DNA from 3 places in the Solibacillus sp. FSL W7-1464 genome. Region 1 is predicted to be linked to each of the others. Evidence: riboswitches for the same ligand, from Rfam matches in the RefSeq annotation. Region 1 holds a riboswitch; each other region holds the start of a gene.
What was found. Region 1 has a riboswitch for thiamine pyrophosphate ahead of tenA (thiaminase II). Riboswitches for the same ligand answer to the same signal wherever they lie in the genome.
Positions count from the first base shown of each region.

Region 1 (10,844 bases):
ATCAAAGTCTCCATCTTCTTGTGCATCATACATCACTTTTTCCATATCTTCCGGTTCCCAATAAAAGCGGTCAAGTACTGTATATACATCAGGAAGGTCCTGTTCCAACCCTTTTCTGGCAAGTGTTTGAATGTTTTCCGCGCCGCCTAGAATACCTTTAGGATCTTCAAGTATTTTTAAATCATAAGCAGAGAATTTCCAGTGTGGTGTCCAGCCTGTCACTATAACCGGTTCTTCATTCCGGATTGCCTTATCCAGTGTACTCAGCATTCCGGCAGTTGAACTTTCCTGTAATGTCCAGCCTTCCAGATTTTCATATTGTTCCAATACATCATGGGATAGGCCCGTCAGACCGGCTCCGGGTTCAGTGGCAACAACGGTATAATTCACCTGTTCACCAATACTGGAAGACGATGCGCCTGTTGAATTTTCTTTATTTTCCGTATCATCTCCGCAAGCTGCGAGTAGAAGTGCTGAAGACACCCCTAGAGTAATACCTACTGTTTTTATTTTGCTCATCTTCTCATCCCCTAAATTGAAATTTATATACAAAAAAAGTAACAACTCAATACTAACAACAGGTTGTTACTATGTCAAACGGATTCATCTTAGAAATAGTTACTATAAAGTCCGTCGTTCTTACTCGTGACTGGAATTCCAAAAATACAAAAAAACCTGTAGACAGAAAAAATGAATTCTTCGTCTACAGGCATTTTTTAATTATTTTGTTTTTAAACCATACTTTCCAAAACCGTCTGTACCGTCTCCAATATACTTAATTGCACTATTTTCATCTAAAACATCAACTGCATTTTTAGAAGATTCAAATACAACGTTAACACTATCCGGAATCGGAGCGAATTTCCAGTTACCATCTGCTGTCGGATCGATTGTTTTTTCGGCTAAAATATAATCGATAATTGCCTGGCGGTTTTCATCCGGATAAATTTCAACCGCTGTCGCATTACGAACACCCGGGAATGTACCGCTTGCACGATAGTTATTCGTTGCTACGATAAATTCCTGTGCCGCATCAATTGGCTTGCCGTTATATTGCAGATTGACAATACGTGATGCTTGTTCGTTTACTAAATTTCCGTCCTCATCGTATTTTGCCGGTTTAGTTACATCAATTTCATACGTCACACCGTCAATCACATCATAATTATATGAACGGTATTCGGCATTGATTAATTGCTGTTCATCTGACTTTGCTGCATCAATCTGATTGAATTGGCCTGCAGACATTTCCAGCCATTCTTTCACATCCGCACCTGTTACTTTCAACATAGCAAGTGTATTATCATATAAATATAAATCTGCTACATTTTTAATCGCTAGCTCGCCTTTAGGTACAAACGTATAGTATTCCGGATCACTTCTTGTTCCTGCTTTGAATGGTGCACCCGCTGATAGGACAGGAAGGTTTTCATACGCTGTACCTTTCAGCTTTTCTTTCACATAGATTGATTGGGCATCCGTTACAATTTGAATGGAAGGATCATCCTGTACTTGCGAGAAATAACTGTGAATGTTAGCTGTCGTTGTCCCTACTGCCTGACGTACGTACTTAATTGTTCCTTCATGCGCTTCTTTCACGCTTTCTACAACCTCAGTGCTGACAGTGTCATTATCTTTTGCGATTTCACGCACCGCGCCGTTACCTGTTGTAACATCCCAAGCGTTGCCTTTTTTCTCTAGCTCTAGATCAATGACCCCTAAATGACTACCGAATTTGCCGGCCATAACAATCGGCTTACCGTTCATTGTTCCTTTTTCAATGTCCACATTTTTTATAGAGCTATCCACTTCACCCGGGAAGACACCATGGGCATGCCCTGTAATGATGGCGTCCACATCTTCAATTGTAGATAATAAATATGATACATCCTCTTCGCCTTTTTCATGTGTAGCATCTCCCATACCTGAGTGTGAAAGCACTACGACAACATCCGCCCCTGCTTCTTTCATTTGCGGAACGACTGTTTTAACAGCGTCCACCGAATCATCGACTGTTACTTTTCCTTCTAAATTCGCTTTATCCCATTTCAAAATTTGAGGTGGGACAATACCTGTCACCCCAATATTAATTTTCGTTTTTTCACCGTTCGAATCGACTACATCTTTTTCAATCATGATATATGGCTTATACATTAGTTCCTTTGTCGCTGCATTGCGCACATTGGCGTTAACATACGGGAATGGGGCATCATCCGTTACTTCATCGATAAATTCCAAGCCGTAGTTAAACTCGTGGTTACCGTATGTCGCCGCATCATAATCAAGTGCAATCATCGCAGCAATCGATGGATGAATTTCACCGTCTTTTAATTTTGTTACGGACTGAATATATGAGCCAAGTGGTGTTCCTTGTATGGCATCTCCATTGTCAAACAGCACTGTATTTGGATTTTCCTCACGCGCCTTTTCGATAAGTAGCGCAGTTTTTGCCAAACCTAAACTATTCGTTGGCGTATCTTTGTAGTAATCATAGTTTACAATATTTGTATGAATGTCCGTTGTGCCTAAAATACGTAATGAAACCGTCGTGTTTGCTTTTACCGGACTGTATTCTTCCAAAAAGCGCTGAAGAATTTTTTGCATCTGCGCTTCTGTAACAAAATCATTCGGGCGGATCGTACCGTCTTCAAAACCTGTCAGTAACCCTGTTGCTACTGCTTTGGCCATTTCCTGGCGATTGCCTTGTCCAATTTTATTTGCGTCTTTAAACTGATCCAATACCTTTTCAGAATATGTTTTCTCATCCTGTAATCCTCTTGCCGCAATAAGGAAAGCATGTGTGCGTGTCAGTTTTTCGTTCGGTGCAAATTCGGTTGGAGTTTTACCTTTAATTAACTTTAATTCCACCGCTTTTTCAATATAAGGTTTAAGTGAATCAGGTACATCCTGGAATTTTACAGACTGTCCTGTACCTATCTCTACTCCCAAGGCATCAATTACACCTTTCACAAACTCTCCACGTGTCATATTTTCATTCGTAGTTGCTGGTGCCGCTGAAACTGCTGACATGCCACTCGCTAAAAGTGTTAGCGTTAAGGCTGAAGCAGATAGTTTTTTCAACATTCCTTTCACTCCCATATTCTGTAATGTACATCAGAACTATCATACTAAATTACCAGAATAGTGGAAAAGAGTATTTTGGTACAGGCTTTTTCTATTAAAATAGGACTTTTTTTACAAACTTCAATTTAAAGCATATTTACAGTTTCATTTATAGTATTACTATGACTGATTGCCGAAATAACGGCTACTCCATTTACTCCGGTTTGCCTGACAATGAAACTGTTTTCAGTGGAGATTCCGCCAATTGCTACAATCGGGAATTTTGGATACTGAGATTTCGCTTCCTCCAACAGCTTCAGCCCTACCGGTGCCCTCGCATCATCTTTTGTTGAAGTTTCATAGATTGGACCAATCCCCGCATAATCTGCCCCATTGGCAATGGCCAATTCCAGTTGCTCCATTGTATGAACCGATACCCCGACGATTTTACCTTTCGCAAAAGATCTAAACTTTTCTACCTCGGTATCTTCCTGACCTACATGAATCCCATCTGCATTTAATGTTAATGCAAGTTCGACATCATCATTGATAATGAATGGTACTTTATATATTTGGCACAGCTTTTGGCATTGACGGGCAAATTGAATATACTCATCGCCTTTTAAAGAATTTTTTCCTTTTTCCCTCAGCTGGAACATCGTAATTCCAGACTGTAGCGCTTCTTCCAAAACAATCAGCGGGTCGCGTATACAATTGATTGTTCCCATTACAAAATATTTATTTAAATCAAAAAACATGGACATTGCACAACCCTCGCTGTTCATGATAGGCGAAATGATTTGTCGGACCAAACCCGTGACCGATATTGAGCGGATGACGAATTGCCAGCTGCACATATTTTTTTGCTTCTATAATGGCTGCCTCTATCGATCTTCCTTTTGCCATTTCCGCCGTGATTGCTGCCGAAAATGTACATCCTGTTCCATGGGTATGCTTCGTATCCACTCGCTCGGTTTTCATTTTAAATGGTTGCTCCCCGCGAATGAAAACAGTATCTGTCGCATGCTTACTGTTTAAGTGGCCACCCTTTATGACGACACATTCCATCCCTAGACTTAATAATTCCTGCGCCGCTAATTTGATATCTTCTTCCGTTTGAATTGTATACCCAGTCAGGATTTCCGCTTCCGGAATGTTCGGTGTACAAACAGTTGCAAGCGGCAGTAACTTTTTCTTAAGGGCCGTTGTTGCCTCCTGTTCCAGTAAACTGGCCCCTCCTTTTGCAATCATGACCGGATCAACGATTAGCGGAATTTCTGTGTCTTTTAGTAACGCGACAATAGCTTCGATAATTTCCGCACTAAACAGCATCCCTGTTTTAATTGCCTTTATCTCAAAATCCTGAAGTACCGCTTTTAGCTGAGCTTGCACGAAATCGGCCGTTGTCGGATAAATCCCATGCACCCCTTCGGTATTTTGTGCAGTCAGTGCGGTAATGACCGATGTGCCAAATACACGTAGTTCCTGAAACGTTTTCAAGTCTGCTTGGATGCCTGCACCGCCACCGCTATCCGAGCCTGCAATTGTACATGTAATCATCGTCGTCCCTCCGCTAAATTTTCTAGTTCATTCAAGAAATTTGTGTGGAAAGTTCCTATAGCTGCAACAGAATTGGCACTTGCCTGTTTATATTCGTTCAGCAGCGTTAGTAAGTCACCAAACGGTTCTTTACTGTTTGCAAGCACTGCAGCACAAAATGCACTCAGCAAGCAGCCGCTCCCCGTCATCTTTGTCACTTTTTCATGACCACCCGTTACAAATTCGACTCTATCCCCATCCGTAATAACATCTTGTTCACCTGTAACGATCACAATAGATTGATAGTTGGTAGCCAATAGTTTGGCAGTCGCTGCAACATCTATATCCCCAATGCCGCTATCAACACCTTTGGAAGACCAATCCGCTCCCGCAAGAGCCGCCAGTTCTCCAATATTGCAGCGGATGACATCAATCTTTAAAAGGTCTAGCAATTGTTGTGCTGTTTCAGCTCGATACTTCGTTGCCCCTGCCCCAACCGGATCGAGAACAACCGGAGTATGATGCTTATTTGCACTCAGTCCAGCTTGCTTCATCGAATCTACTGTCCGTTCATTCAAAGTACCCATATTCAAAAGTAATGCGTTTGACTGTGCAGCCATTTCCCCCGCTTCTTCTATCGCATCCGCCATTACTGGTGAAGCACCCACCGCCAGCAATCCATTTGCTGTAAAATTTGCGACGACATAGTTTGTAATACAATGGACTAACGGCTGGTTTTTATGAATTGCTTGCAGGCTCATTGACATACACCCCTTGTTTCCAGCTTTGCTTCGTCCAAGGCATCTCCCAGAACATCCATTCGTAATAGCAGCTTTTCTTAAAATGTTCCTGTAATACCTTTAGCTTTGCCGGTTGTTCTTTCGCATATCGATCCAGCATCGATTTTTGTAATTCAATATTTTGTAGCATCTCATCGGACGCATATAGTGCAATCCACTGTTCATAAAGGGGGACATTCGGGCAGGCATCTTTTAACCTTTGCCCAATTTCCTGATACAGCCATGGGCAAGGTAAAATTGCCGCAAATGCTTCTGCTACATCTCCGTTATGTACTGCATTGTACATATGGCTTACATAGTTATAGGCTGCTGGAGCCGGTTCGAATTGTTCCAACTCCTCCGCTGTCACCCCTAATTCTTGAAACGTTGTACGGTGTAACTCCAGCTCTGCGTCATGAATAAATTTTGCTGTTTGCAGAAAATATTGAACATCGTCATCCGAAGTCGCTTTTGCAGCTGCCAGAGCCAGAACTTTCGTATAATGTTTTAAATAATACGCATCCTGCAGCATATAAAACTTAAAATTCTCCAGCGGTAAACTCCCATCTGCAATACCTTGTACAAATGGGTGATAGAAGCTGGCCTCCCAATAAAAATCCGTTTCTTTCCTTACCTTTTCACAAAATCCCATTGTTACTCCTCCTTTTTGTTGGCGGAAGCACAAAAAAGACGCCTCAATATAGAGAGACGTCCCCAAAAAGTGTACGTACCACTTTTCATTGCTCCCTACGTCCGTATTAACGGCCAGGTTCCAAGGGTCAGGTTTTAACCTTCTCAACACTGCTGTGTCCCCCCGCAAATCAAATGCTTGTCTATTTGCAAAAGAAAGACTCCACGTAAAGGATACGCGGAGCCAAAGTAAGTACATATGTATAGCGTGTACTTTGCTCCCTACGTCCGTATTAACGGCCAGGTTCTAAGGGTCAGGTTTTAACCTTCTCAACACTGCTGTGTCCCCCCGCAAATGCATTTAATTACCCTGAGTGTAACAAACTACTTCAAACCGGGCAAGTGAATTCAAAAAATTATGAAATTACTCTCACACCTGCGGAAAGCTTCCCGGCATATAAATGAATTTTTAGCGCTCAGAAAAAAATGCTATTTTCCCTCAGAGAAAAATAGCATTTGTGTTTATTTCACACTCACTGACAACTATTGTAAATGGGCTACAGCCGATCTTTTGCCTGTCAATTCGTCATAAGCCTGTGCATATTCTTCAGCCAGTTTATCAACAAATTGCTGTGTAGAAGTAATCTCTTTAATTGCACCAATCCCTTGCCCGCTTCCCCAAATATCTTTCCAGGCTTTTACCGTATTATCATTGAAGTTCATTGCAGATGGATCACTTTCTTTTAGATTATTCGGATCCATCCCCGCATTAACGATAGAACCTTTCAAATAATTCCCGTGGATTCCTGTAAATAAATTGCTGTAAACAATATCTTCTGCTGAACTATCAACAATCATCTGTTTATATTCTTGGTGAGCAAAGGCTTCTTCAGTCGCGATAAACGGTGAGCCAATATAGCCGAAATCAGCTCCCATCGCCTGTGCTGCCAATACCGAATGGCCTCGTGCGATTGATCCTGATAAAGCTAACGGACCGTCAAACCATTCGCGGATTTCCTGTATAAGCGCAAATGGGCTCTGCTGACCAGCATGGCCTCCTGCACCGGCTGCTACTGCAATGATACCGTCCGCACCTTTTTGAATCGCTTTTTTTGCAAAATAATTGTTGATGACATCATGGAAAACGACGCCTCCATAGCTATGTGCTGCCTCAAAAACTTCTTCACGTGCCCCAAGTGAAGTAATAATAATTGGAACTTTATATTTTACACAAAGCTCCATATCCTGTTCCAGCCGCTCATTTGTTTTATGAACAATCTGGTTAATCGCAAATGGCGCTGCCGGCCGATCCGGATTTTTGGCATTATAACTTTCCAGCTCCTCTGTAATTTCTGCTAACCATTCATCCAACTGGCTTGCCGGTCTTGCGTTTAGCGCAGGCATCGACCCAACAATTCCTGCCTTGCATTGTGCAATGACCAATTTTGGATTGCTGATAATAAACAACGGTGCCCCAATTACTGGAATCCGTAAGTTTTGTAAAATTTCTGGAACATTCCCCATCTAAAATCCCCCTTGTTCAATCAATTACAACTAGTACTTCTTCAGCTTCCACAAAGTCGCCTTCCGCTACCGCTATACGATTCACTTTACCACTTTTTTCAGCAGAAATCGGTATTTCCATTTTCATCGACTCTAAAATCGCTATTTCCTCACCTGCTTCGACTTGCTGACCTTCTACTACAAGCAGCTTCCAAAGTGTTCCTGCCATCATTGCTTTTACTTCACTCATCCTATACTCCCCCTTAGCTTAAAATCGTGCCATGCTTTTTGGCAGGCAACAAATAGTCCTTATTTTCAAATGTTTCATAACGTGCAATCAATTCATCCCTTAACTCGCTTGGAACAATTAAATCATCTACCACTAAATCACTTGCAAGTTTTTGGATATCATAGCTGGCACGGTATTCATCTCGTAATTGTTGAACTAGCGCCGCCTTTTCAGCCGCGTCTTCAATGGCAGCAATTTTATTGAAGTACACTGCGTTAATGGCTGCTTCCGGTCCCATAATAGCAATTTCAGCAGATGGTAGCGCAATCGTTGTATCCGGATCATATGCAGGGCCTGCCATTGCATAAATACCAGCTCCATAGGCCTTACGGACAATCACACACATTTTAGGCACCGTTGCACAAGAACTTGCATAAATAAAATTACGGCCTCTACGCAATATCCCCGCATGCTCCATTTGACTGCCTACCATAAACCCTGGTGTGTCACATAAATATAGAAGAGGGATATTGTAGGCATCGCATGTCCATACAAAGTTAGCACCCTTGTCGGCTGATTCCGGGAAAATGGCTCCCCCTTTAATTTTTGGCTGATTTGCTACAATTCCGATAACCTTGCCATTCATTCGGGCAAACCCTACTACAAGCTCTGATGCATATTCTTTTTGCACTTCCAAAAAGCTATCTGCATCGACAAGAGCATCGATTAATTCATGGACATCATATGCTTTATTCGGATCTTGCGGAATAATTTCATCAATCAGTGCCGGATTGATTTTCGGTAAAACTGCTTCCCGCTCTGGTAACGGGGCATCAAAACTGTCCGGCAGATAGGATAATAATTTGCGTACTACTTCTGCCGCCTCTTCTTCACTTTCTACACGAAAATCGATAGAACCACTTTTCGTCGCATGCATTTTTGCCCCGCCCAAAGTTTCGACATCGATCTTTTGACCCGTTGCCATCTGTACCATACGCGGAGATGCAATCGCCATGCCTGCCATTTTATCGACCATAATTGTAAAGTCGCAAAATACAGGCATATAGGCAGTCCCGGCAAAACACGGTCCATACAGCACACCGATTTGAGGAATGCGACCTGACATCACACTGTGATTATAAAATACTCGCCCGCCTGAATGTTTTGCTACATGATAACCACCCGCTTCATCAATTCGGCCACCGGAAGAATCGATTAAATACAGAACCGGACGTTTTGCACGAATGGCTGCTTCCTGAATACGCAAAATTTTCTCGCCGTGCATATCCCCAATTGATCCAGCTTTAACCGTAAAATCATTGGCAGTAAAAAATACAATCCGTTCATCTATGTGGCCTGTTCCTACAACAGCACCATCCCCAGGTAGATCCGGTTTCGTCGAACGGGCAAAAATACCCGTTTCATATAGTAGTTTCTGGTTATCGAATATTAATTTCAAACGGTCACGAACAAATAATTTCTGAGTATTTTTCAGTTTTTCATGACCACTTTCAGGTCCGCCCTTTTTAATTCGACCGATTTCTTTTTTTATTTTTTCTTCGCGAGTCAAAGTAGCTTCTTTTATCATTTCATTCATTAAGTATCTCCTCCTCTTCGTTATACAGTTCTATATGCAATAATTGTGCCAATACCTGGACGCAAAATTTAAACTCCAGATCTATGCAAATCTGTAAACAAAACTGGACACCTGTATTTACGATTTTTACAACTTTTTCTCGAAAAGTTTACTTTTTTATCCTTAAAATCATGTTTTAACTATATATTAAATACGCTAAAATTGTTATATTTTAACTATGTTACTTTTATAACTGTACAATTTAGGGGTGATTATTTTGTTCGTGAAAGATTATGCAAATACTGATTATATTCAATTGAACGCAGACCAAACCGTCCAGGAAGCAATTGAAGAATTTTTAAAAAAGAAACAAGATATTTGCTGTGTCATTGAGGATGGCCGCTTGAAGGGACTTGTAACAAAATCACGCATTTATCGTTCAGTACTTGAAGACTCTACATTACAAACTCCTCTAAGAAACATCATGAAAGAACAAATCATCACAGTAAATACATCGACTAGCGCTGAAAAAGCAAAGGATATTTTAGTGCAGGGAAATGTTGGACATGCCATTGTACTAACCGAACAGCAAGAAATTTATGGTGTGTTAACGACTGCAGATCTCATTCAAATGTTTTTAACGGGTTACCAGAACATTACTACCTATATGCATACATTAATCGAAAATATCCATGATGCTATCATTACTGTCAATACATCGCTGCAAATTACGGGTTTCAACAAATCTACCATTGATATCTATCCTTTTTTACAGAAAAATTTTATGAATTCACCTATTATTGCAATTGATGGCACGCTTGAAGAACCATTGCTCGAAGTCATTCAAAAAAATAAGCAGCTTAATCAGATTATTTCCATTAATAACCGAAAATTTGTAACAACATTTATACCATTAATCGAACACGAAAAGCTTGTCGGTGCGATGACGATGTTCCGTGATATAACGGAAATTGAAGCCATTTCCACAGAACTTGCATCGACGAAAAAGCTGGAGAAAATGATTGATACGGCTCTTGAACTCTCATTTGATGCTATTTTAATCGTTAACTGTTCCGGTGAAATCATCCGGACAAATTCAGGCTTCCATTCATTATTTAATATTTCGGAAAATTCAGTGAAATTAGAAGACATTGCCCCGGAAATTGCTAAACAAATCCATAAAAAAGAATCGATTGAACTGCTCAAAATCAACAGCAAAACATGTCTTGTCACATGTAAACAGCTATATGACGGCTCACAAGTATTTGGAACATTGATTACGATTATGTCCGAACAGCTAAGCATATGGAAAAACGTACTCGAACATATTGAAGTAGTTGAACAAAATGTACCTATCTTAAAATCAGCTATGGATGATCTGGAACAGGTAAATAGTCCGTTTAACAAAATCGTCTCAAAGAGTTTGCAAATGAAACACCTCAAAAAGGAAGCACTAATCGCATCTGACTCCCATTTACCGATATTTATATCGGGGGATAACGGTACCGGAAAAAGTATGCTTGCT
Region 1 covers NZ_JBBORC010000001.1:2,629,698-2,640,541, forward strand. The annotation lists gene MKZ25_RS13010 (glycine betaine ABC transporter substrate-binding protein) at 1-519, opposite strand, end outside; gene MKZ25_RS13015 (bifunctional 2',3'-cyclic-nucleotide 2'-phosphodiesterase/3'-nucleotidase) at 721-3,084, opposite strand; gene thiE (thiamine phosphate synthase) at 3,210-3,827, opposite strand; gene thiD (bifunctional hydroxymethylpyrimidine kinase/phosphomethylpyrimidine kinase) at 3,811-4,623, opposite strand; gene thiM (hydroxyethylthiazole kinase) at 4,620-5,363, opposite strand; gene tenA (thiaminase II) at 5,341-6,033, opposite strand; TPP riboswitch at 6,109-6,207, opposite strand; TPP riboswitch at 6,274-6,372, opposite strand; gene MKZ25_RS13040 (NAD(P)H-dependent flavin oxidoreductase) at 6,555-7,535, opposite strand; gene MKZ25_RS13045 (acetyl-CoA carboxylase biotin carboxyl carrier protein subunit) at 7,552-7,764, opposite strand; gene MKZ25_RS13050 (acyl-CoA carboxylase subunit beta) at 7,778-9,340, opposite strand; gene MKZ25_RS13055 (sigma 54-interacting transcriptional regulator) at 9,603-10,844, shown strand, end outside.

Region 2 (10,844 bases), 720 kb from region 1:
GGAAGATTTTCAAAACGGAACGCTTTACGAAAATGGTGGAACTGCTGAAAGAGAAAAAGACTATTGCCGAAAAACGTTATGAACAAGCCAAGATGCAGCAGGACAATACGATTCATGAAATTCGTTCCCGACTCCCGCTAAGAGAATCCGAACTGTTTACTGCCCTGAACAATGATGTCATTAATCTGTATCAAGTAAAGAGTGCCTTGCTGACAGAACAGCAACATTACGAAAATCAATGTACTGCATTAAAAGGGGAATATGATGCCTCCAAAAAGAATTTAAAATCATTAGTTAAAACATTAAATGAACAAAGGCTGTTGAATGAGCGGATTGAAAAGTTTTTAATCAGGAAAGCGCGGCTCGAAGAATTACTGCAGCAAAAGGATAAAATCCAGGCAGAACAGCAGAAACTTGTACTTGCCAAAAAGGCTAATCAAATAGAACCTTTAGAACGTGAATATGTGAAGATAAAGCGGCAGCTTGACCAAGCGGAAGTCTCCTTGCAAAAAGCAAAGACTGACTATGAACGTGCACAGGCACAACTTCAGCAGGCGGCAAATCATTATCAGGAGCAAAAACAGCAAGAACCATTGTTGGATGAATATACAAAATCGATTTCGCAGCTAGAACAGCTTGTTCCGATCTATCAATCGATTAATACGCAGCGGGAAAATGTGTCCAAGCTTGCAGAAAATCAGAAAAATGCCAAACAATTATTTGATAAGCTGCAAAGCGAAGCAATCTCTTTAAAAGAAAAATACCAAGAGCAGCAAGCCATTATAAATGAGCTGGAAGATGCAACAGTGACATACCATGAAACGTATGAGGCACATGCGGCATTAACACGGAAAATTGAAATGGCAAAAGAAGTGGCAGCAATACAAATGAATGTCGAAACTTTAGTGAAACAGCTTGCTGATAAGAAACAAATTGCCGATGAAGCACAACAGAAGCTGCAAAATATGGAGCAGCAAATACGCAGCAACCAGGCAGCCTTCCTGGCAGCATCGTTACAGCACGGGAAAGCATGTCCTGTATGTGGAAGCACAGACCACCCGGCCATTCATAACAATGAAGCGGTTGTCGTTGATGAAAATGCATTGGCACTGCTGCGTCAAGAAGGCGACCGGGCGATGAAAAGCTTTTATCAGGTCACTTCGAAATTAGATGTAGAAAAGGCAACATGGGAACAAAAAAATAGTGCGCTTCAATTACTCGGCGCAGAACTTTCGCAACTACGTGAGTATGGACAGCAATTAGCCATACTGACAGAAAAATTGACAAAGCAGAAACAGCAGCAGGCACAGCTTATCGCTGAAAAGAAAACGCTGGCACAGCTTCTGGAAAGTAAAGAAGTGCTGCAAGGGCGTATTGAAAAAGGGCAGCAATATGTAATCGAGATCGATAAACAATATGCGCAGGAAAAAGGGAAGCTTGAGCAAAGTGAACAGTCATTATTGCCTCGGTTCTCTACCTTGGATGAAGTAACACAAGAATTGTCAAGTCAGCAGCAAAAACATCGCCATTTAAAAGCTGCGATTCAAAGTGCACTTGAAACGATGCAAAAGATTCAATTAGATGAAAAATCTTGTGAAGTGAACCATCTGCATGCGCAAAACCTTGTAATAGAAAAACAGCAGGAAACTCTATTATCACAAAAAGCATTTGAGTCAGCATTGCAGCAGGAAGGTTTCGATTTGGAAACATATAGGACTGCGCTGCTGCCATTAAATGTACAGCAGCAAATACAAGATACAGTTGAAGCGTACAAGCAAAACGTTCATACATTATCTGTACAAATTACTGAGGAAGAACCTTTGCTCGTAGGAAAAGAACGTGCCGATTTAACGGCATGTGAGCAACAAATACATGAGCTGAATGAGCAGATTGAGGCACAGTACTCGAAAATGACATTGATTCAGTCCTATGTGGAGCAATGTGAGGAGACGCGCGATAAACTTGACCAATCCGCACAGCAAATTGAAAGCTATAAAGCGAAACTGATGCAAGTCGAACATGTCTACAATTTAATCCGCGGTCAAAATGATGCGAAAATTTCATTTGAGCGTTTTGTACAAATCGGCTATTTGGAAAAAGTGACACATGCGGCAAATGAACGTTTGCGTGTCTTATCAAATGGCCAATACTTCTTGAAATCTACAGGAAGGAAAGAAGGAAATGCACAAAGCGGACTCAGTATCGATGTATTTGACAGCCATACAGGGCAAACACGGGATGTAAAAACACTGTCCGGCGGTGAAAAATTCAATGCCTCACTTTCATTGGCATTAGGAATGGCCGATGTTATTCAAAGTGTTCAAGGAAGTGTGCATATCGATACGATGTTCATCGATGAAGGATTTGGTACATTGGATGAAGAGGCATTAAGAAGGGCAATCGATATATTGATCGATCTACAGCAAACAGGCCGTTTAATCGGTGTCATCTCCCATGTGGCCGAATTAAAAGCAGCAATGCCCGCTATTTTACAAGTCCAAAAGCTAAAAGAAGGCTACAGTAAAACAGAGATTATTCTTAAATAAGAAAAAACACATTTCCCTCCAGTGAAGCGACCCCAATTGCTAGACACATCTAACAATTGGAGGTGCAGTTCACAGTTAAAAATGGGAAATGTGTTTTTTTGCATTAACGTTTTGGAGTTCGTCGTGTAGTTGCTGGTTGGGGTGTAGATTTTTTATCCATCATTTTTTTAATGATGGGGTACACGATTGGCCCATATTTAATTGCTGTTTTAATGAGTTTATTTAATTTCATAATATACACTCCTTAACGAATACAGTTCGTATAAAAAATATACCCATAATGGGAGCCTTCATAAACATTACCGTAAAACTTTAATTGCTTGAACTAGATTCCAAATCGCCAGGATGAAGGTAATAACAACTAAAAGAATAAATCCGATAAAATGCGAACTAATGAAAAAATCCTGAATGCTCAGTGTCATAGTATTATCCCATGAAAGAACAGAAGTGAAAAAGTAAATCATGTACAAAATCCCTAATAGTATCGGAATGAGTTGGGAAATGAAAGCTTTTTTAGAATGGCCTTTAACGGCATCATCTTTCGTAACAATAAATATAATTAACGGTAAAATAAATGGTGCAAAATAAAAGCTCAAATAGCTCAGTGCACTTAAACCTTTCGATTCCATTATTTATCACTCCTTCTTATCTATTATATGTAATTCTAGTACGTTTCAAAATAATAGCTGTTGAAAGTTGTAAAAATATTCGTTACAATGAGCATGTTCAAACAATAAAAATTTAGATGTACCACAAGGGGTGCCGAGAAAGTCGGCTGAGATTGTGCACGGGATTGCACTGACTCTTTGAACCTGTAAGTTAGCACTTGCGTAGGGATGTGGATAGAATCCGACTGTTCAAACGATAGTCAGGCTTTTGTCCTGATTATCGTTTTTTGCTTTTTCTGAATACATGGAAGAAGTAAAAGTTCCATTCTATCCCTCTTCACTTTTGTTACATCGGATAAAAGAAAGGGGAATTGTTGTGGACAGAAAGAAATTATTGATGATGGTGGAGATAGCGATATTTGCTGCCATCGGACTGGTATTGGACCAAGTATCGTTTAAAATGTGGGCACAAGGCGGGTCAATCAGCTTTGTTATGGTGCCGATTATGTTAATGGCCATTCGTTGGGGATTAACGGCAGGACTTGCAACGGGTTTGCTGATCGGTGTTATGCAAATGATGTTCGGAGCTTACATCGTGCACTGGCTACAGGCAATTTTGGATTATGGTCTTGCCTTTACAGTAGTAGGATTAGCGGCAATTGTAAGAAAGCCGTTATTACAGGCTACACAATCACTCAATAAAGTGAAAATGGCACTTTATATCGTCATTGGGGCACTTATAGGCGGAGCTTTAAGATTTGTATCGCACTTGCTTGCAGGTGTCGTGTTCTTTAAAGAATATGCAGGCGATGATAATGTATGGGCCTATTCAATTATTTACAACAGTACTTATATGGTACCTGCTACAATACTTACGGCAATTATCGCAGTTATTTTATTCACTTCTGCACCCCGTTTACTGCAAAAAGTAAAAACAACATAACGAATACGAAACTCAAGGCTTGCAGCAACGGATACTATTCCTGCTGCAAGTTTTCTCTTTTTTCGTGGTAGAAAGTTGTACCGAAATAGTAATAAACCGGTAAAATTTTAAATCCTTGAACAATTACAACCGATTTTAAGTATGCTATAGTTAAGGGTAGACATTGTTTAAGAGGAAGGAAGTTACACATGATTGTTACTACACAAGAAGAAATACAGGCGTTTAAAAAAATTGGACGCATTTGTGCTGAAATTCGCGAGGCGATGAAAGCTGCGACAGTACCTGGCGTGACAACGAAAGAATTAGATGAAATTGCAGGCCGTATGTTTGCGGAAGCAGGCGCGGTTTCTGGTCCTAAAGGCGAATACGACTTTCCGGGATATACATGCATTTCAGTAAATCATGAAGTTGCACATGGTATTCCAGGGAACAAGGTTATTCAAGAGGGCGATATCGTAAACATTGATGTTTCGGGCTCTTTAAACGGATATTTTGCAGATACAGGTATTTCTTTTGTCGTTGGTGAAGGTTATGAAGATAAAGAAAAACTTTGCACTGTAGCAAAATCGGCGTTTGACCGTGCAATGACAAAGGTTAAAGCAGGTTCGAAATTAAATCAGATCGGTAAAGCGGTAGAGCGTGAAGCACGTGATCACGGATTGACGGTAATTATGAACTTAACAGGACACGGCTTAGGCAAATCATTACACGAAGAGCCAAACCATGTATTGAACTATTACGATGCTTGGGATACAACAATCATGAAAGAAGGTATGGTGTTGGCGGTTGAACCGTTCATTTCGGCGAAGGCTGAGCATATCGTAGAATCAGGTGACGGCTGGACATTCATCACACCGGACAAATCATTAGTTGCCCAAATCGAACACTCGATTATCGTAACGAAAGATAAACCGATCATTTTAACAACATTGGAAGACTAATTTATAAACGCGGGAGCCTACAAAAGTGCACCCGCGTTTTTTTGTTCTAACAAAACGTGACGCCAACATAAAATAATCAAATGATTCAAATAAATGACTGCAACAATTACCAATTCCATACACTTTCAAGTAAAATATACATAAATAAATGGAGTAGGGGAGGCAGTACTATTTGAAAAAGCTAAAAGATGTGGATTTATCGCAAAAACTGGAGAAGGAAATCTATAAGAAGCAATTGAAAGCTTTACAATACGAGATGCTTAATGCCCAGCAATTTTTATTTAACAATAAAATCGGTCTTATTATTGCTTTTGAGGGAATGGATGCAGCAGGCAAAGGAGGAGCAATCAAACGCTTAACAGAACGTATCGATCCGCGCGGGTTAATGGTATGGCCAATCTCAGCCCCGCAGCCCCATGAAATGCGGTATCATTATATGCAACGTTTCTGGAGAAAGTTGCCGCAGCATGGCCAAATCGCCATTTTCGACCGTTCCTGGTATGGGCGGGTGCTTGTGGAGCGCATAGAAGGTTTCGCTGAAGAAGCGGAATGGAGACGGGCTTATGAAGAAATTAATAGTTTTGAGAAGCAATTGACAGAAGAAGATTATATAATGATTAAATTTTGGATTCATATCGATGCGGATGAACAGCTTCAACGTTTTAATGAAAGAGCAGCCGATCCGTATAAATCATGGAAATTGACGGCTGAAGATTGGCGGAACCGTGATAAATTCGATTTATATTGTGAGGCAGCGGATGAAATGTTCGAAAGCAATGATTCGGAAAATGCCCCTTGGCACTTAATCCCAGGGAACGACAAAAACTATGCACGTGTTCAAGTGCTAAAAGAAACAGTTGCCCATATAGAAAAGGAAGTTACAAAGCGTGGACTAAAGCTTACGAACATTTTCGAAAGCGGCAATAAAACAACAGCAGATAAAAATAAATCGGGATTTATAGAAATAATACCAAAGCCTGTAAAATCAAAAAAGAAAAAGTTGAAAAAAAAGTAGGCAAGCTTTGAAATGAAATGTAGGTGGTTCAATGAAAAGCTTATTCAAGCTATTTCACAAGAAGGAGGGTCCAATGGTTCGACTTATTGGGCAACAATGTTCGCTTCGTACATTTACCCCGTCCGATGCGAAAGGGTTGGCAAAATTATTAAAGGACAATAAAATGTATTGGTCCGAATTTGAGCCATTACATCGCGATGAATTTTATACAGAACAAGTTCAGTATAATAAAATTTTGGAAAGCATACATCTGCTGCAGTCAAACCGTGAATTTTCTTTCGGTATTTTTTACAATGCAACAGGTCAGTTAATCGGGCATATATCACTTTATTCAATTAAACGATTACCTTACTCAAGCGGTTTTATCGGCTATTCGATGGATGAGAATTTTACAGGTAGAGGAATTGTGACCGAAGCGGTACGTCTAGTAATGGAATTCGCTTTTATCACATTAAATATTCACCGAATAGAAGCGTATGTCGCACCACAAAATTCTGCTTCCATCCGTGTATTGGAAAAAGCGGGCTTTACAAGGGAAGGGCTATTACGGGAGCTGTTGTATATAAACGGCAAATGGGTTGATCATTATATGTATGCCATTTTACAGCGGGAATATAAAGGTACCACATAATAAAAATAGCGACAGTACTCATTGAAGAGCACTGTCGCTAATTATTTATTATTGGTTTTGGTCTACAGTGCCGTCCGTTACTAAATCCAGCTTTCCTGTAGCAGGATCGATAATAAGACCATGTACCGGAACACTTTTTGGCATTAATGGATGTGTTCTGACTAAGTCAACACTTTTTAATACACTTGTTTCAACATCCCCAAAACCGCATAACCATTCTTTTAAATCAAACCGAGCGTAATTGATGACGTCGATCGTTTCCTGTTTAACCCCACGTTCAAGCATATGACCGATCATGACGTTCGGATCCACTGCACTCATCCCGCAGTCGTAGTGGCCGATAATGTATACTTCATCCGCTTGCAATTCATAAACCGCTACAAGTAAACTGCGCATAATCCCGCCGAATGGGTGATTTACGATTGCTCCTGCACTTTTCACAACTTTGACATCCCCGTTGCGTAAGTTCATTGCTTTAGGTAGTAATTCAACTAAACGTGTATCCATACAAGTTAAAACAACAATTTTTTTATCAGGATATTTTGTTGTAGCATACTGTTCATATTGTTTTTCATCTACGAATTTTCCGTTAAACTCTAAAATTGTTTGTAATGCAGACATTTGTTCCTCAAACCCCTTTCGATTCTTTTATATTTTAAAATATTTTTTAGATAATTCAAACAAATGCGCATTATTAAGGTTAAATTTATAATAAAAAGAGAGAAGTATCGCAAAAATCCGCTATAAAAAAACAACCACTCAATAAAGTGGTTGTAAAAATTTTAATGCTGATGGTGGCCATCCAATGATTTTTCGTTTGGCGCAAATGTATTTGCCTTTGAATCTACTATAACAGAGTCGTGTGATTGTAAACCAATACGTAAGAACATAATAAACATAAATAAGAATACAAGAAGTATTACCGTAAATCCTAATACTATCGTATAGTAGTCGGATAAGAACGGATAATGGTGATCAAACATTATAAAAACTCCTCTCTATTTAGTGATATCAATCATTAACCAATTATAACCTAATAAATTGGAACATTGTAGGGTAATTTAGTTAGTTAATGTAGAAAATATTGTAAATATGGCGACATCTTGAAAATTATTTCTTGTATAAATGGAATCTATACAGTTATTAAAATGCCCAGTTTCCATTGCGGAAAACGGGTTCAGCTTGTTCGTCTTCTGTAATTCCATCAATATTCATCTGTTCAGAGCCAATCATGAAGTCGACATGTGTAATACTTTCGTTTAAACCGTTAGCTTTTAATTCATCACGTGACATTGTCTTTCCGCCTTCGATGCAAAATGCATAGGCGCTGCCGATTGCCAGGTGATTTGACGCATTTTCATCGAATAACGTATTGTAGAACAAAATATTCGATTGAGAAATTGGAGAATGAAATGGAACAAGCGCCACTTCTCCTAGATAATGCGAGCCCTCATCTGTAGCAATAAGATTTTTTAATACTTCTTCTCCCTGCTCAGCCTCTACTTTAACAATACGTCCGTTTTCAAATGTAAGTTTGAAGTTGTCGATAATATTACCGCCATAGCTTAATGGCTTTGTACTAGACACATACCCGTTTACACCATCTTTATGCGGTACTGTGAAAACTTCTTCAGTCGGCATATTTGCCATGAACTCTTCGCCTTTTTCGTTGACACTGCCTGCCCCACACCATAAATGTCCTTTAGGAAGCTCGATCGTCAAGTCCGTACCTGGTGCTGTATAGTGTAATTTCGCATAGTTTTTATTGTTTAAGTAATCAACTTTTTCATGCAAGTTGTCATTATGCTGTGCCCAAGCTTCTACCGGGTTATCCAGATCTGCGCGTGTCGCTTTAAAGATGGCATCCCATAATGCCTCTACTTGCTTTTCTTCCGGTAAATCCGGGAATACTTTGCGAGCCCATTGTTTTGATGGAGCAGCAATAACCGTCCAGCTGATTTTATCTGACTGAACATATTGACGGTACTTGTTCAAAGCAGTGCCTGAAGCTTTTTGGAATGCTGCAATACGTTTTGAATCGATCCCCGACAGTAAATCCGGACTTTGAGATACAATGCTCATAAATGCCGCACCTTCTTCAGCAAGCCATTCACGCTCCTGTACTTTCCAAGGCGGGAAGAAATCGAAAGAATCATCCGGTGCCAGCTCATAGCGAGTACGTGTAATTTGATCATCTGTATAATCTACAAATACTTGTTTGGCTCCAATTTCATAGGCAACTTTAGTAACTACTTGTACAAATGGTGCCGACTCGATAGAAGCCGCAATATACAAATATTGATTCGGATGAATATTGACACCGATTTTTACTGCCAGTTCTGCGTATTTCGTTAAATTTGCTTCGAATATAGAATTCATTGATTCATTCCTCCAATAATTATCTTAAAAATTAGTTAATTTCAGACACATTAATAGTCATATTCCAGCTTAGAAAAGAACAATAATGTGTCAAAAACAAAAAAATCTTCTTATAACTAGTGTAAAGGAAGTTAACAAAAATTTAAATATACCGAAATAAAGAAAAGACATCGTAATTTGGAGGTACTACATATGGATATATCATCAGTTGTTGGGGTTATCATCGCCTTTATCGCCCTGTTAGTCGGGATGTTCTTAAAAGGTGTTACACCGGAAGTGCTAATAAACCCTGCTGCTATTTTAATTATTATTTTCGGTACGATTGCTGCAGTTACAATCGCTTTCCCGATGAAAGAACTAAAAAGGGTTCCAAAGCTTTTTAAAATTTTGTTTTCAGAAACAAAACTCGCAAGTGATATTGAGCTGATAAAAATGTTTTCGCAATGGGCTGACTTAGCCCGCCGTGAAGGACTATTGGCATTAGAAGGTAAAGCAGCTGAAATTGAAGATCCGTTTTTAAAAAATGGTCTAACATTAGCAATCGATGGTCAAAACGCTGACTATATTCGCGATGTGTTAACAGAGGAAGTTGAAGCGCTGGAAGACCGCCATGCAAGTGGAGCGGGTATTTTCTCTCAAGCAGGTACATATGCACCTACACTTGGGGTACTTGGTGCTGTAGTCGGTCTTATTGCTGCATTAAAAGATATGTCTGATATTGATAAATTAGGACATGCCATTTCAGCGGCCTTTGTTGCAACATTATTGGGGATTTTCACAGGTTACGTTTTATGGCATCCATTTGCCAACAAGCTAAAACGCAAATCTGCTGTAGAAGTTAAGCAAAAGCTAATGATGGTTGAAGGAATTTTATCCGTACTTGAAGGTGAAGCACCTCGTGTAATCGAGCAAAAGCTGGCTTCATATTTAACGATGGAAGAACGTAAGCAAATTACCGAAAGCGGGGCGGGTGGCCTTGGCAAAGAAGCGTAAAAGACATAAAAAGCATGAGGAGCATATTGACGAGTCCTGGTTAGTTCCTTATGCAGATATATTGACGTTATTATTAGCATTATTCATTGTACTATTTGCATCAAGCTCAGTGGATGAGCAGAAATTACAGCAAATGTCTACAGTGTTTAATGATATTTTTACCGGTAGTACAGGTGTAATGGATAACACATCTCTTATACAAACTCCGGATAGTTCTATACCAACAGGAGTCTCCAAATATATGGAGGATCAGGAACATCTTCAAGAAACACAAAACCGTGTGGATGAGTTTATTGCCGTTAATGAGCTGGAAGACCAGTTTGAAACGAAAATGACAGAAGAAGGATTATTGATTACAATCCGGGACAGTATTTTATTCGATATGGGGCGAGCGGATGTAAAAGCGGAATACGATTCAATTGCTGACGAGCTTGCGCAACTATTAATGTTTGATCCACCGCGTAATGTTGTCATTACGGGTCATACAGATAATGTACCGATTAAGACACCGGAATTTGACTCTAACTGGGATCTGTCAGTTATGCGTGCAGTAAACTTCATGAAGGAAATCGTTTCGGGCAATGAGCAACTTGATTCCAAATATTTCAGTGTAAAAGGTTTTGGTGAATTCCAGCCGATTGCTACGAATGATACAGAACAAGGCAGAGCTAAAAACCGTCGTGTTGAAGTGCTCGTACAGCCGCGTATAGCAGAAAATGGCGATGTGATCGTGGAATAGCAAGAAAGCTGTTTGGAAGGGGAAACCTTCTGAACAGCTTTTTTTATTA
Region 2 covers NZ_JBBORC010000001.1:3,349,549-3,360,392, reverse strand. The annotation lists gene MKZ25_RS16830 (SMC family ATPase) at 1-2,546, shown strand, start outside; gene MKZ25_RS16825 (hypothetical protein) at 2,650-2,778, opposite strand; gene MKZ25_RS16820 (DUF4870 domain-containing protein) at 2,846-3,175, opposite strand; TPP riboswitch at 3,292-3,400, shown strand; gene thiT (energy-coupled thiamine transporter ThiT) at 3,531-4,097, shown strand; gene map (type I methionyl aminopeptidase) at 4,286-5,038, shown strand; gene MKZ25_RS16805 (polyphosphate kinase 2 family protein) at 5,211-6,053, shown strand; gene MKZ25_RS16800 (GNAT family N-acetyltransferase) at 6,127-6,684, shown strand; gene MKZ25_RS16795 (beta-class carbonic anhydrase) at 6,733-7,305, opposite strand; gene MKZ25_RS16790 (hypothetical protein) at 7,467-7,667, opposite strand; gene MKZ25_RS16785 (aminopeptidase) at 7,828-9,063, opposite strand; gene motA (flagellar motor stator protein MotA) at 9,256-10,056, shown strand; gene motB (flagellar motor protein MotB) at 10,040-10,795, shown strand.
Region 2: another riboswitch for thiamine pyrophosphate. It lies ahead of thiT (energy-coupled thiamine transporter ThiT); the one in region 1 lies ahead of tenA (thiaminase II).

Region 3 (10,844 bases), 430 kb from region 1:
TGAATAAGTGACAGGCTGACCATTGCTGGATTTTCGGGTAGTGGTCAGCTTTTTTATTTATTATTTCCTTTATATATGGTTCAATTACAGAACAAACGTTCCAATAAAGAGGTGAAGTTTATGGACATCGAACGGCTGCATATCCGCATCATGATTACGTGCTCGATTGTGGGCTTTGCCAAACATGAAGCATTGGCCGCAAGCTATCCGGCAGAGGCAATTGATGATTTGGAACAGCACGGCTATATTGCCCGGACAAGGTATGGCCATTACTACAATACGAAGCTGGCCGCGCAGTATTTGAGAAGATTTATTACAACGTACAGTCCGCGCTTAAAGGTTGCGGAAATGGTGGAACTGTTGGAGCATGCACCCGAATATGTCGTCGTCGATATTGAAACGACGGGGGGCTCTGCTGCAAGGGGTGATAAAATTGTGGAGATTGCCGCGCTGAAAATAAACAACGGAGAAACGGTGGACCTTTTTCACCGCTTTGTGAATCCGGAAAAACCGATCAAAAATTCGCATATCCATGGGATTACGAATGAACGGGTAAAAGATGAGCAAACCATCTCCCCTGTCATTCATGCCTTTAAAGATTTTTTAGGTGATATGCCCATTGTGAGTCACCATATCGGGTTTGACTGGTATAGCTTTCTCGCACTAGAGTTTTTCCGGAACGGTATTCGACCAACGAATCCGGCTGCGTGTACGGTACTGCTTGCACGCAAATATTTGGACAGCCCGAAGAATAACTTGAATGTCATTGCCGAAACGTATAACATTCCGCTGCTTAACCATCATACAGCCGATGCGGATGCGATTTGTGCCAATGAAATACTGCAGCTTATTTTGAAAAAAGCGACTGCACAGTAAGAATGTGTGTGGTCGCTTTTTGTGCTTTTATTAGAATAGTTGAAATGGTTATTAGAAAATGTTCGCAGGGTATTAGAACATCGGAGTGCTTTATTTGAAGATGGCGGCTGTTTATTAGAACAACTCACTGATTTATTAGAAGTTCGCACTTTTATTAGAACATTTTTTTGTTTATTAGAACAATGCAGGACATTATTAGAAGTTCTCAGAATGCATTGTGTTGAAACTATTTCCAGCCTGTCGTCGTAGAATATATAAATTGGAGGTGGATGGATGAGGAACTTCTCTTTATATATGATGTTTACCGGGATATTGATCATCGCCATTAGCGGAAACTGGATTATCTTAAATTATGATAATGTCACGGTTTATCCGAAAACTTCTTATGTTATTTTTACAATCGGGTTAGTATTTGTAGCAGGCGCATTTGTCATGAGCCGTTTCACTACGTACCGTGAAACTGCGAGTACAAATGATAAACGAGACGCATTAAACAGATGGCTTATGGCGAATTATCCGGTTAATAAATGGTTGATTGGCCTCGCCGTTCTTCCTCTTGTCATTGCACCGTTTTATAGCTGGCTGCTGCTTTATACGTTATTTAAGTGGTATTTAATTGTTGGTAGTATGATAGCCGGAATAATTTTCGTGCTGCAAGGTGAACGGGTAGAAGATGATGCGGATTGGCAGTATAAAGGAAAAACAAAGAAAATGCTGGATCTGATCGATTACCGGAAACACCCGTTTAATATTTCGCTTATTCTTTTTATACTCGTCATTGGCAGCTTTATTTTCAGTAAGCAGTGGAATATTCCGCTCCATATGGATGTTGGCGGCAATCCGTACTACGTTGTTACTTTGCCAATCAGTGCATCTGTTATGTCCGCCCTCATGGTAATGAGTACGTTTATTTATATTATCCATCATGGGGATTTCTTCGGATTCCTTAAAGCTGGGCTAAGTTATGAACGAGTCATGGCTGCCCACTTTGGAGAAATTTTTATGTGTAGTCCTACATTGTGTCTTTTAATTTTCACTTGGATTATTTCCTTATCCTCTTATTGGTAGATAGGCACGAAACGGTAAATTTTTGCATACTTTAGCAACAATAAAAAAAGAGGTGAACGATTGAATTCGAATCATGATTATACAACGGCGCAACCGCAGTTTACATTCGATCTTAATAAAAATGCGTTGTTCGTTAAAGACCAGCATAATTTTATCAACCTGCTTGGCGTGAACCAGTTGAATACGCTGGATAATATATCGCTGCTTGATATTTATTTGAGCGCCAATAATGTCATTGAGCCGCACTACCATCAAAATGCGGCGGAACTTGTTTACTGCATTACAGGAAGGGCGATTGTTTCCATATTGAATCCGTTTACGAAACAGCTGATGCATTTCCCGATTAGTCCCGGTCAAGTGGCGAACGTTCCTCAAGGGTGGTGGCATTACGAAGTCGCTACGCAAAACAATACGCATCTGCTTGCCATTTTTAATGCTCCGACACCAGAAGTGATTCTAGGTTCTGATCTGCTTAAGCTGACACCGGCAAATATTATGGCCCATACTTATGGCATGAATGAAAATCTGTGGCAGCAGGCAGTTGCCCCTGTCAGACCGAATACTTTCATCGGTCCGCCAAACCCTTGGCAGCATGCCCAGCCCGGCAATTATGGCGGCGGGTATGGGCAGTGATTGATCTCGGTCGAAGGATCAAATTTCAAAAAGCGCTTGCATAATGATGCGGTCATGTTATGATTATTGTGAAATTAACCCAATATTGGAAGCAGATATTCTGCTCGTAAAACTACTAGGGGCGCCTAATGGCTGAGAAGTACCCTTTGCACCTGATCTAGGTAATACTAGCGTAGGAAAGTAGTATCGATCCCCTATTTTTATTTTTTGTTTAGGCTACGATACCACTTTCTTAATTGAAAGTGGTTTTTTTGTTGCAAAAATTATTGTAAAGGATGGTAAAAATGAATAAAACGAGAAAGCTTACTTACTCCGCGATTATCGCAGCGATCACAACGATTCTCAGCAGTATGGTATACATCCCATTAGGTTTTGCAAAAATTTTTCCGATTCAGCATTTTGCCAATGTCGTATCAGCGGTACTGCTCGGTCCATGGTATGCGGTATTCCAGGCATTTCTTACGTCCACATTGAGAAACTTAATGGGGACAGGCAGTCTATTTGCTTATCCGGGAAGTATGATCGGCGCACTGCTAGCCGCACTTTTGTTTGCGAAAACGAAGAAACTGGCGTTTGCAGCTGTTGGTGAAGTGATTGGAACAGGGTTGCTCGGTGCGGTTGCTACTTATCCGATTGCAATTTTATTTTTAGGTCAGGAAGCAGCGCTGTTCGGCTTTGTACCAGCATTTATGATGAGTTCGTTTGCGGGTGCGCTTTTAGGTTATGGTTTGCTGAAGGTGATGGTGAGAAACCGGGCGTTTGGCGGGATGCTTTATCAGAATGTGGGGTGAGTCGACGGGGTTGGGTTTTTATTTGAAGGTTTCGGGTGGATATTAGAACTTCGGGGCGGGATATTAGAACTTCTGCGTGCTTTATTAGAACAATCTATTGCTGGAAGATTTTCTTCACTGGTCTAGCGGTTTTATTAGAAGAGTTGGAGCAGATATTAGAACTTCGGGGCGGGATATTGGATCTTTCGTGGATTTTATTAGAACAACTTATTTATGGAGAACTATTTTCACCAGCTTATTGATTTTATTAGAAGACTTGAGCGTTTATTAGAACTTCCGGGCGGGATATTTGAAGATCTGCGGATGATATTAGAACAAATCACCTACTTATTAGAACAACCGACACTTATATTAGAAAATCCCACGTTTATTAGAAGATTTTAAACTATATTAGAACAACTCAGCCCTTTATTAGAAAATGAAGCGCCGGGTATTAATGCATGACACCCGGCACAATTTTCAAGCTAAATTAATCTGCCACGACACGCCGTAGCGGTCATTTAGCCAGCCGAACTTCTTACTGAAACCGTAATCCCCGATCGGCATTAGCGGATGTCCGCCTTCGAGCAGTTTTTCATATAGATAGTCGGTTTCCTCTTCGGTATCACATGTAATAAAAATAGAGAACGACGGGGTAAAGTCAAATTCATGTTTTAAATTACTGTCGATGCACATAAATTCCTGACCTTTAATCGAAAAAGTCGCTTGCATGACTTTCCCTTCGTCTCCGCCTTCATTTGCCCCATAGCGGACAATGCTCGTAATTTCCGCATCCTCGATTATGGATGTGTAGAAGTTCATTGCCTCTTCTGCAACTCCGCCTTGAAATATTAAAAATGGTTTTGCGCTTTTCATTGTAGCCTTCCCCTTCCGAAATCAAATTTACACCACTTCAATTTAGCCTATTTTAACCTTTTCCGCGAACTTTTCTACCTATAAAAAGGCATCTCCATATTCGAAGATGCCTTTCGTTTAATATTTAAATTTCGCGATAACGAGCTGTAATTCCTGTGCCAGTTCTGTTAAAGCTTGTGCCGATGTAGAAATTTCTTCAATCGCGATGAGCTGTTGTTCCGAAGATGCGGCTACTTCTTCTGAAATCGCAGCATTGTCTTGCGCAAATAATGCCATTTCACGTACGCTGGAAGATGTTTCGAGAATCGAGGCAGACACTTGCTGTGCTGTTGCCGATACTTCCTCTATTTGCGGTGTTACTTGCTCCATACTTTCGATAATGGTAGAGAACTTCGCCAATGCTTCGTTGGAAACTTCCACACCATTTTCTACCTGGTGGGAAATGCGGTCCATAATCGAGACCGTATTTTCCGTGTCATTCTGAATAGCTGAAATGATTTCATAAATATCCTTTGTCGACTGATGGGACTGATTTGCCAGTTGCTTCACTTCATTGGCGACAACCGCAAAACCTTTCCCGTGTTCCCCTGCTCGTGCCGCTTCAATCGAGGCATTTAATGAAAGCAAGTTTGTCTGTTCAGCGATTCCTGTAATAATATTTAAAATCGAATTCACCTGTTTTGAACGATCATTTAATGACTGGATCGTTTGATGGGACGCGATGACCGACTGATGGATCGATTTCATCTGATTCACAATATTTTCAACAGACTGACCGCCATCATATGCCTGTTTCGTCGTTTCGTTTGTAAGTGCTGAAACTTGCGCCGAGTAATTCGCGATTTGTACAGCGCCCTCCGTTATTTCCTCGAATGCATGGACACTTGTATCGACACTGTCCTTTTGCTTTTCCGCGCTTAGCGATACTTGCTGAATCGAAGCCGAAACTTCCTGTGTCACAGCAGTCGTCTCTTCGGAGTTCGCCGACAACTGTTCTGCTGAAGCCGCGACAAGTTCCGCATTTTGCTCAATTTTATGAATGAGGGATTTGAGGCTTTCCTGCATTTCTCCAAAGGCCTGTCCCAGCTCTCCAATTTCATCCGTCGTTTTCACGTCGATCGTTTGCGTCAGATCGCCATCACTGATCATTAGTGCTTTTTCTTTTAAATCTTTGATCGGTCTAATAATTGAACGGATCAGAATAAAGATTAGCAGTACACCAACTACAACCATAATTAAAATAACGATAATGGTTGCTTTAATTATCGGTGCTGCCGCCTCATCAATTTCATGAAGATACATATTTCCGCCAAGTTTCCAGCCCGTCAATTCGTTTGTGATAAAACGGACTACTTTTTTGTCACCGAAATAATCGTACTCAATCGAGCTCGCTTCGTTACTGTAAAACACATCGTAGAACGACTCTCCAAGTGGCGTGCCTGTTTCCTCTTCAGGGTGGACGATGTATTCGCCCTTTCTATCAAGCAGTACTGCATAGCCCTCTTCCCCAACATTAATCTGGCCTGTTATTTCGGCAATGTGACTTAATTTCAAGTTAATTCCGACTACCCCGCCGGCGATACTTTTTGAAATCGTTACAACTACATTATTACTGCTCGTAGAAATGTATGGATGCGAAATAACGGCCTGTCCTTTATTGGCAATGGCGTCCTTGTACCAGTCACGTTCTGTTACATCGAAATCTTTATCCATTGCCATATACGGCGCAATCGTCACCGATCCGTCATCCTTGCCAAGAAACACGGATTCCGCGTCTTCGTTCAGTTCAACATATTGATCCATGATTTTTGCTATATATTCATCGTCATCACTGCTACTGATTTCTTTCGATAAAAAGTCAACATTATCGATTTTATTTTCCATCAGACTGTTAATCGATGTATTGAGTAATCCCAAGTTTTTGTCGATTGTATTATAATACTGTTCTTTAATTGTATCCGTCGCGATAATTGCGGCAGTTGCCCCAATCGCTATGGATGGTACTAATAAAAATAGGGCAAATGCTAAAATTAGTTTCGGTTGTAGATTTTTGAAATTAAACAAATTGGACTTCCCTTCCTTACTAAGTTCGTAATATGTATTTCGATTAATAGACATTTTTCAAGTCTGTTTCTTATATCACCCTTTCAAGTTCACTACTAATTACTAAAGCCTCTATCTCTTTTTAATTTTCCGAGTAAGTTTTATGCAATAATACTTACTTTAAATAATAAAATTAATATACTAATTTCCTATGTCAGTATACAATTTTCCCTTTACTAAATAAAATAGTGAAAAAGAATACGTTACATTCCTAAAATTCATAGGTAGGGATGGGGTTCGGTTGCTTAATTTATTAGAAGTTTTTATGAAGATATTAGAAGAGTTACATCGAATATTAGAACTTCGGCGAGGTTTATTAGAATAACTTGGATAAGCGGATGCTTTTATGAGTGGGAGCGTTGTATTTTTGGTTTTCGGAGAGAGTATGAGATTTTATTAGAAGAGTTGGGGCAGATATTAGAATATTGGGGGAGGATATTAGAACTTCTGTGGGCGATATTAGCACAAGTTACGGACTTATTAGCATATTTATTACTTATATTAGAAGATCACACTTTTATTAGAACAAATAAAAATATATTAGAACAAATCACCCCTTTATTAGAACATCGCTGCTGAAAATTCAAACACCGAATGGTCATGCTCCCACCCGGTGTTTCATTTTAAGTTCTCTAACCTTGATAGCTCACTTTTCCTGTCTCTACTAATTCCTTCAGACCCATGAACATTAAATTCCAGCCTTGTTCTGTGCCATCTCGCATTTCATCCACAGCTTTTTTTATATCATCATCTGTCCAGTGCTCTTCATTCTCAACATGGATCAGTTGGGTGAACGTCATTTCACTGCCTTGTCCCAACTCTTTCAGCTCCACTGTAATGGTATCTGCCAGTTCACTGAATTGCGGCATCTTAAAAGTGAACACGATTTTTTCAGGCGATTTGATTTCAAGGTATTCGCCGATTGCGCGGTAGTCTTTTCCACCACGGTGGTCGACAATTTCCCAGCCGCCCCCTACTTTCGGGTCATTTTGTGCGACCTTGTTCGTCCCTACCAAAGTAAAGAACCAATTTTTCATCATTTCAGGATTCAGCCATGCGTCAAACACTTTTTCAGGCTTTACATTAAATTCTCTTTTTATCGTTAATGTCGTTGTTGAAATATTGTTCATTCAAATTCTCCTTTTAGTTACTTTAGTTAATTAATAACCTATACACAGGAACTTTAAAAACAATTGCTCCATAAAAAAGTCTCCTGCGAGATTGCCCTCACAGGAGACTTGCTTCAACCATTATTCTCCGAAAACGATATGCCACTCAGCACGGCCAGCTAAAAATTCCTCGGCCAATGCTTTTGCGCCTTCCAAGCTATGGCTTGCCGCCCAGCCGCACTGTACTTCATTGCATGCCGGTACAGATTCTGCCTTCAGCACATCTTGCAGTGTATTTTCAATAATCGTTAATACACCGTCATAGTCATTATAGTTCAGTAATGCCAGGTAGAAGCCTGTTTGGCAGCCCATTGGCGATAGATCAACGACATCTTCACTATGATTGCGGATACGGTCTGCCATTAAATGCTCCAAAGAGTGAAGTGACGGCATTTCCATATGTGCCTTGTTCGGCTGTTTGAAACGGATATCGTATTTTGTTACGACGTCGCCTTTCGCTCCTGTTTTAGTACCGGCAAGGCGTACGTATGGTGCCACTACTTTCGTATGGTCTAGATCAAAGCTCTCTACATTTGTTTTCTCTGTTGTCATGTTGAATCCCCCTAGTTAGATAAATTGCATCGATTTTATAAATTGTTGAATCCGTTCGTTATTGTTCGCTGTAAAGAAGTTTTCGGTTACGCCGTCATAGCCGATTTCACCGTTTTCCAGAAATAGAATCCGGTCTGCCACTTCGCGCGCAAAATTCAGGTTGTGCGTCACGATAATCATCGACTTGCCTTCTTCCGCCAAATCTTTCAGCACCTTCAGCACTTCCCCCTCAAGCTCGGGATCCAGTGCACTCGTCGGCTCATCGAACAGTAGAAACTGCGGTTCCATCGCCAATGCTCTTGCGATGGCGACACGCTGCTGCTGCCCTCCGGAAAGTTGCGACGGATACTGGTCTGTTTTATGACTCAGGCCAACCTTCTCCAATAACTGCTGCGCCTTTTGTCTTGCAGCCGCTTTATCTTTCCTTAAAACGGTAACCGGCCCTTCCATCACATTTTCAAGCACTTTCATATGCGGGAACAGATTGAAGCTTTGGAATACCATCGCCGTATTTTGACGAATTGAAAGCAGGTTCTTTTGAGAAATCGGCTTGTTCAGTTCAACTGTCTGGTTGCCGACTGTCAAAATTCCTTTTTCAGGTCGCTCCAATAAATTGATACAGCGCAGCAGCGTCGATTTCCCTGAACCGGATGGACCTAAAATAACTGTTGTTTCGCCTTCATGAAATGTTAAATTGATATTTTTCAATGCCTCGTTCTCGCCAAAGAACTTCGACATTTGCTGAAATTGTACGATAATAAGCCCTCCCTTCTAGCACTTCACCTGACACTCTTATACATACTTTGATGCGTATTTTTCCAGGCGGCTTTGAATGACCATCAGAATACTGATAAAGATTAAATAGATGACCGCACAAAGCGAATAAATCATAAGCGGCTCATATGTACGCGCGGTAATTTGCTGTCCGACCATGAATAGATCCGCAAGTGTGATACTCGCTACTAAAGAGGTCCCTTTCACCAGATCGATAAAATCATTGGCCACTGACGGCAATGAAATTCGGACAGTTTGCGGTGCGATCACTCGTCGCATCATTTGCCAATATGTCATACCGAGAGATTCTGCAGCTTCCCATTGCCCTTTTGGAATGGCCAAGATCGAAGCCCGAATCGATTCGGATGCATAGGCGCCCGTATTCAGTGAAAATGTAATAATCGCCGCTGTCCATGCATCAAGGGTAATCCCCAATTTCGGAAGACCGAAGAATACGATAAACAATGTTACCAATAATGGTGTTCCACGAAATACCCAGACGTACGTACCGAAAATCCAGCGTAATACTTTGTAGTTTGAGATTCTAGCCAGTGCCGTCACAACTGCGATGACCAGTGCTATGGCAAAGGCAATGAGCGATAGCGGAATGGTAACAAGAAGTCCTGCTTTTAAAATCGGCCAGATCGAGTTAAGTAAAATATCCATTTCTCTACTCATCCACTAACACTCCTTTCTATAGTTAAATCCACGTAAAAAAGGCCGTCGAAACGACCTTTCCATTAGTTGTTTGAAATAACATTTTCACCAAAATATTTTTCCGAAATTGCTTCGAATGTACCGTCTTCAGTACGTTCTTTAATAATTTCATTTAACTTCTCACGGAACTCATCGTTTTCTTTATTTAAAATTAATGCGATATCAGTTGAATTGATCGCACCGTCCAGTACCTTCAATTTCGTATCCGGCTGCTCCTGCAAGTATGTCAGGAATGTCACACGGTCATGGATTGTTCCATCTGCACGGCCTTGTACAACAAGCTCGATTGAACTCATCAGATCATTTGTTGCCACTACTTCTGCACCAAGCGCTTCTGCATCGCGGGCAAAGTTACTTGTAATTGTTTGTGAAGATTTTTTACCGTCCATATCAGCCGGCTCTTTAATTTCCGTGTTATCCGTATGTACGGCAACTACTGCTTCTGATTTCATATATGGCGTCGAGAAGTCGTACTTTTCTTTACGCTCATCTGTAATCGATACGTTGTTAATTACGAAATCGTATTTATCTGTATCTAAACCTGCAATTAATGAATCCCATTTTGTTTCAACATATTCCGCTTCAACACCAAGGTCTTTTGCGATCTGATCGGCAATTTCATATTCAAAGCCTGTTAATGCCCCTGATACATCATGGAAGCTGAATGGAGGGAATGTTCCTTCAAGACCGATTTGGATTTTTCCGTCTGCCTGGATTTCCTCTAATTTATTTTTTGCCTCACTTGCGTTTTCCTCTGATTTGTCGCCACCACATGCTGCTAAAACAAGCGCTGATAATGTAACGATTGATAATAATTTTTTCATGCTAAATGCCTCCGCTGTTAATTCCTAGTTATTTAATGAGCTTTATATTATAACAGGGTAATAATAAAAACAATCTTTATTTTCTGAACAATTTTTAAATTTAGAACTATTAGTTAATGAAAGCTAGGAAACGTGCGCTAGGCAGATAAAAAGTGCCAATTTCCTCAAATGGAAAATTGACACGTTCACGTTACTTTTTTAAAGAAAATGGCGCTGTTCCTTTTTGCAGGAAAGCACCCTTTCGTTCAATCTATTATTCTTCATAAATCATTTTCTTCGTCATTCCGCCATCGATTGTCAGATCCGTCCCGGTAATAAAATCATTTTCCGGGTTCGCTAAATACAGACAGGCGCGGGCAATATCATCCGGTTTGCCGACACGGTTGGAAAAATGCTGGTTATGGTCGACCGGTCTAAGGGCATCATAATCCCCTGTTTCAATCCAACCCGGTGAAATGCTGTTTACTGTAATGTTCAGCTCA
Region 3 covers NZ_JBBORC010000001.1:3,055,809-3,066,652, forward strand. The annotation lists gene MKZ25_RS15185 (alanine/glycine:cation symporter family protein) at 1-7, shown strand, start outside; gene MKZ25_RS15190 (3'-5' exonuclease) at 121-876, shown strand; gene MKZ25_RS15195 (nucleotidyltransferase) at 1,150-1,944, shown strand; gene MKZ25_RS15200 (cupin domain-containing protein) at 2,005-2,577, shown strand; TPP riboswitch at 2,685-2,773, shown strand; gene thiW (energy coupling factor transporter S component ThiW) at 2,862-3,368, shown strand; gene MKZ25_RS15210 (VOC family protein) at 3,828-4,223, opposite strand; gene MKZ25_RS15215 (methyl-accepting chemotaxis protein) at 4,341-6,287, opposite strand; gene MKZ25_RS15220 (SRPBCC family protein) at 6,959-7,456, opposite strand; gene MKZ25_RS15225 (S-ribosylhomocysteine lyase) at 7,577-8,047, opposite strand; gene MKZ25_RS15230 (amino acid ABC transporter ATP-binding protein) at 8,063-8,803, opposite strand; gene MKZ25_RS15235 (amino acid ABC transporter permease) at 8,840-9,499, opposite strand; gene MKZ25_RS15240 (transporter substrate-binding domain-containing protein) at 9,562-10,362, opposite strand; gene MKZ25_RS15245 (SDR family NAD(P)-dependent oxidoreductase) at 10,616-10,844, opposite strand, start outside.
Region 3: another riboswitch for thiamine pyrophosphate. It lies ahead of thiW (energy coupling factor transporter S component ThiW); the one in region 1 lies ahead of tenA (thiaminase II).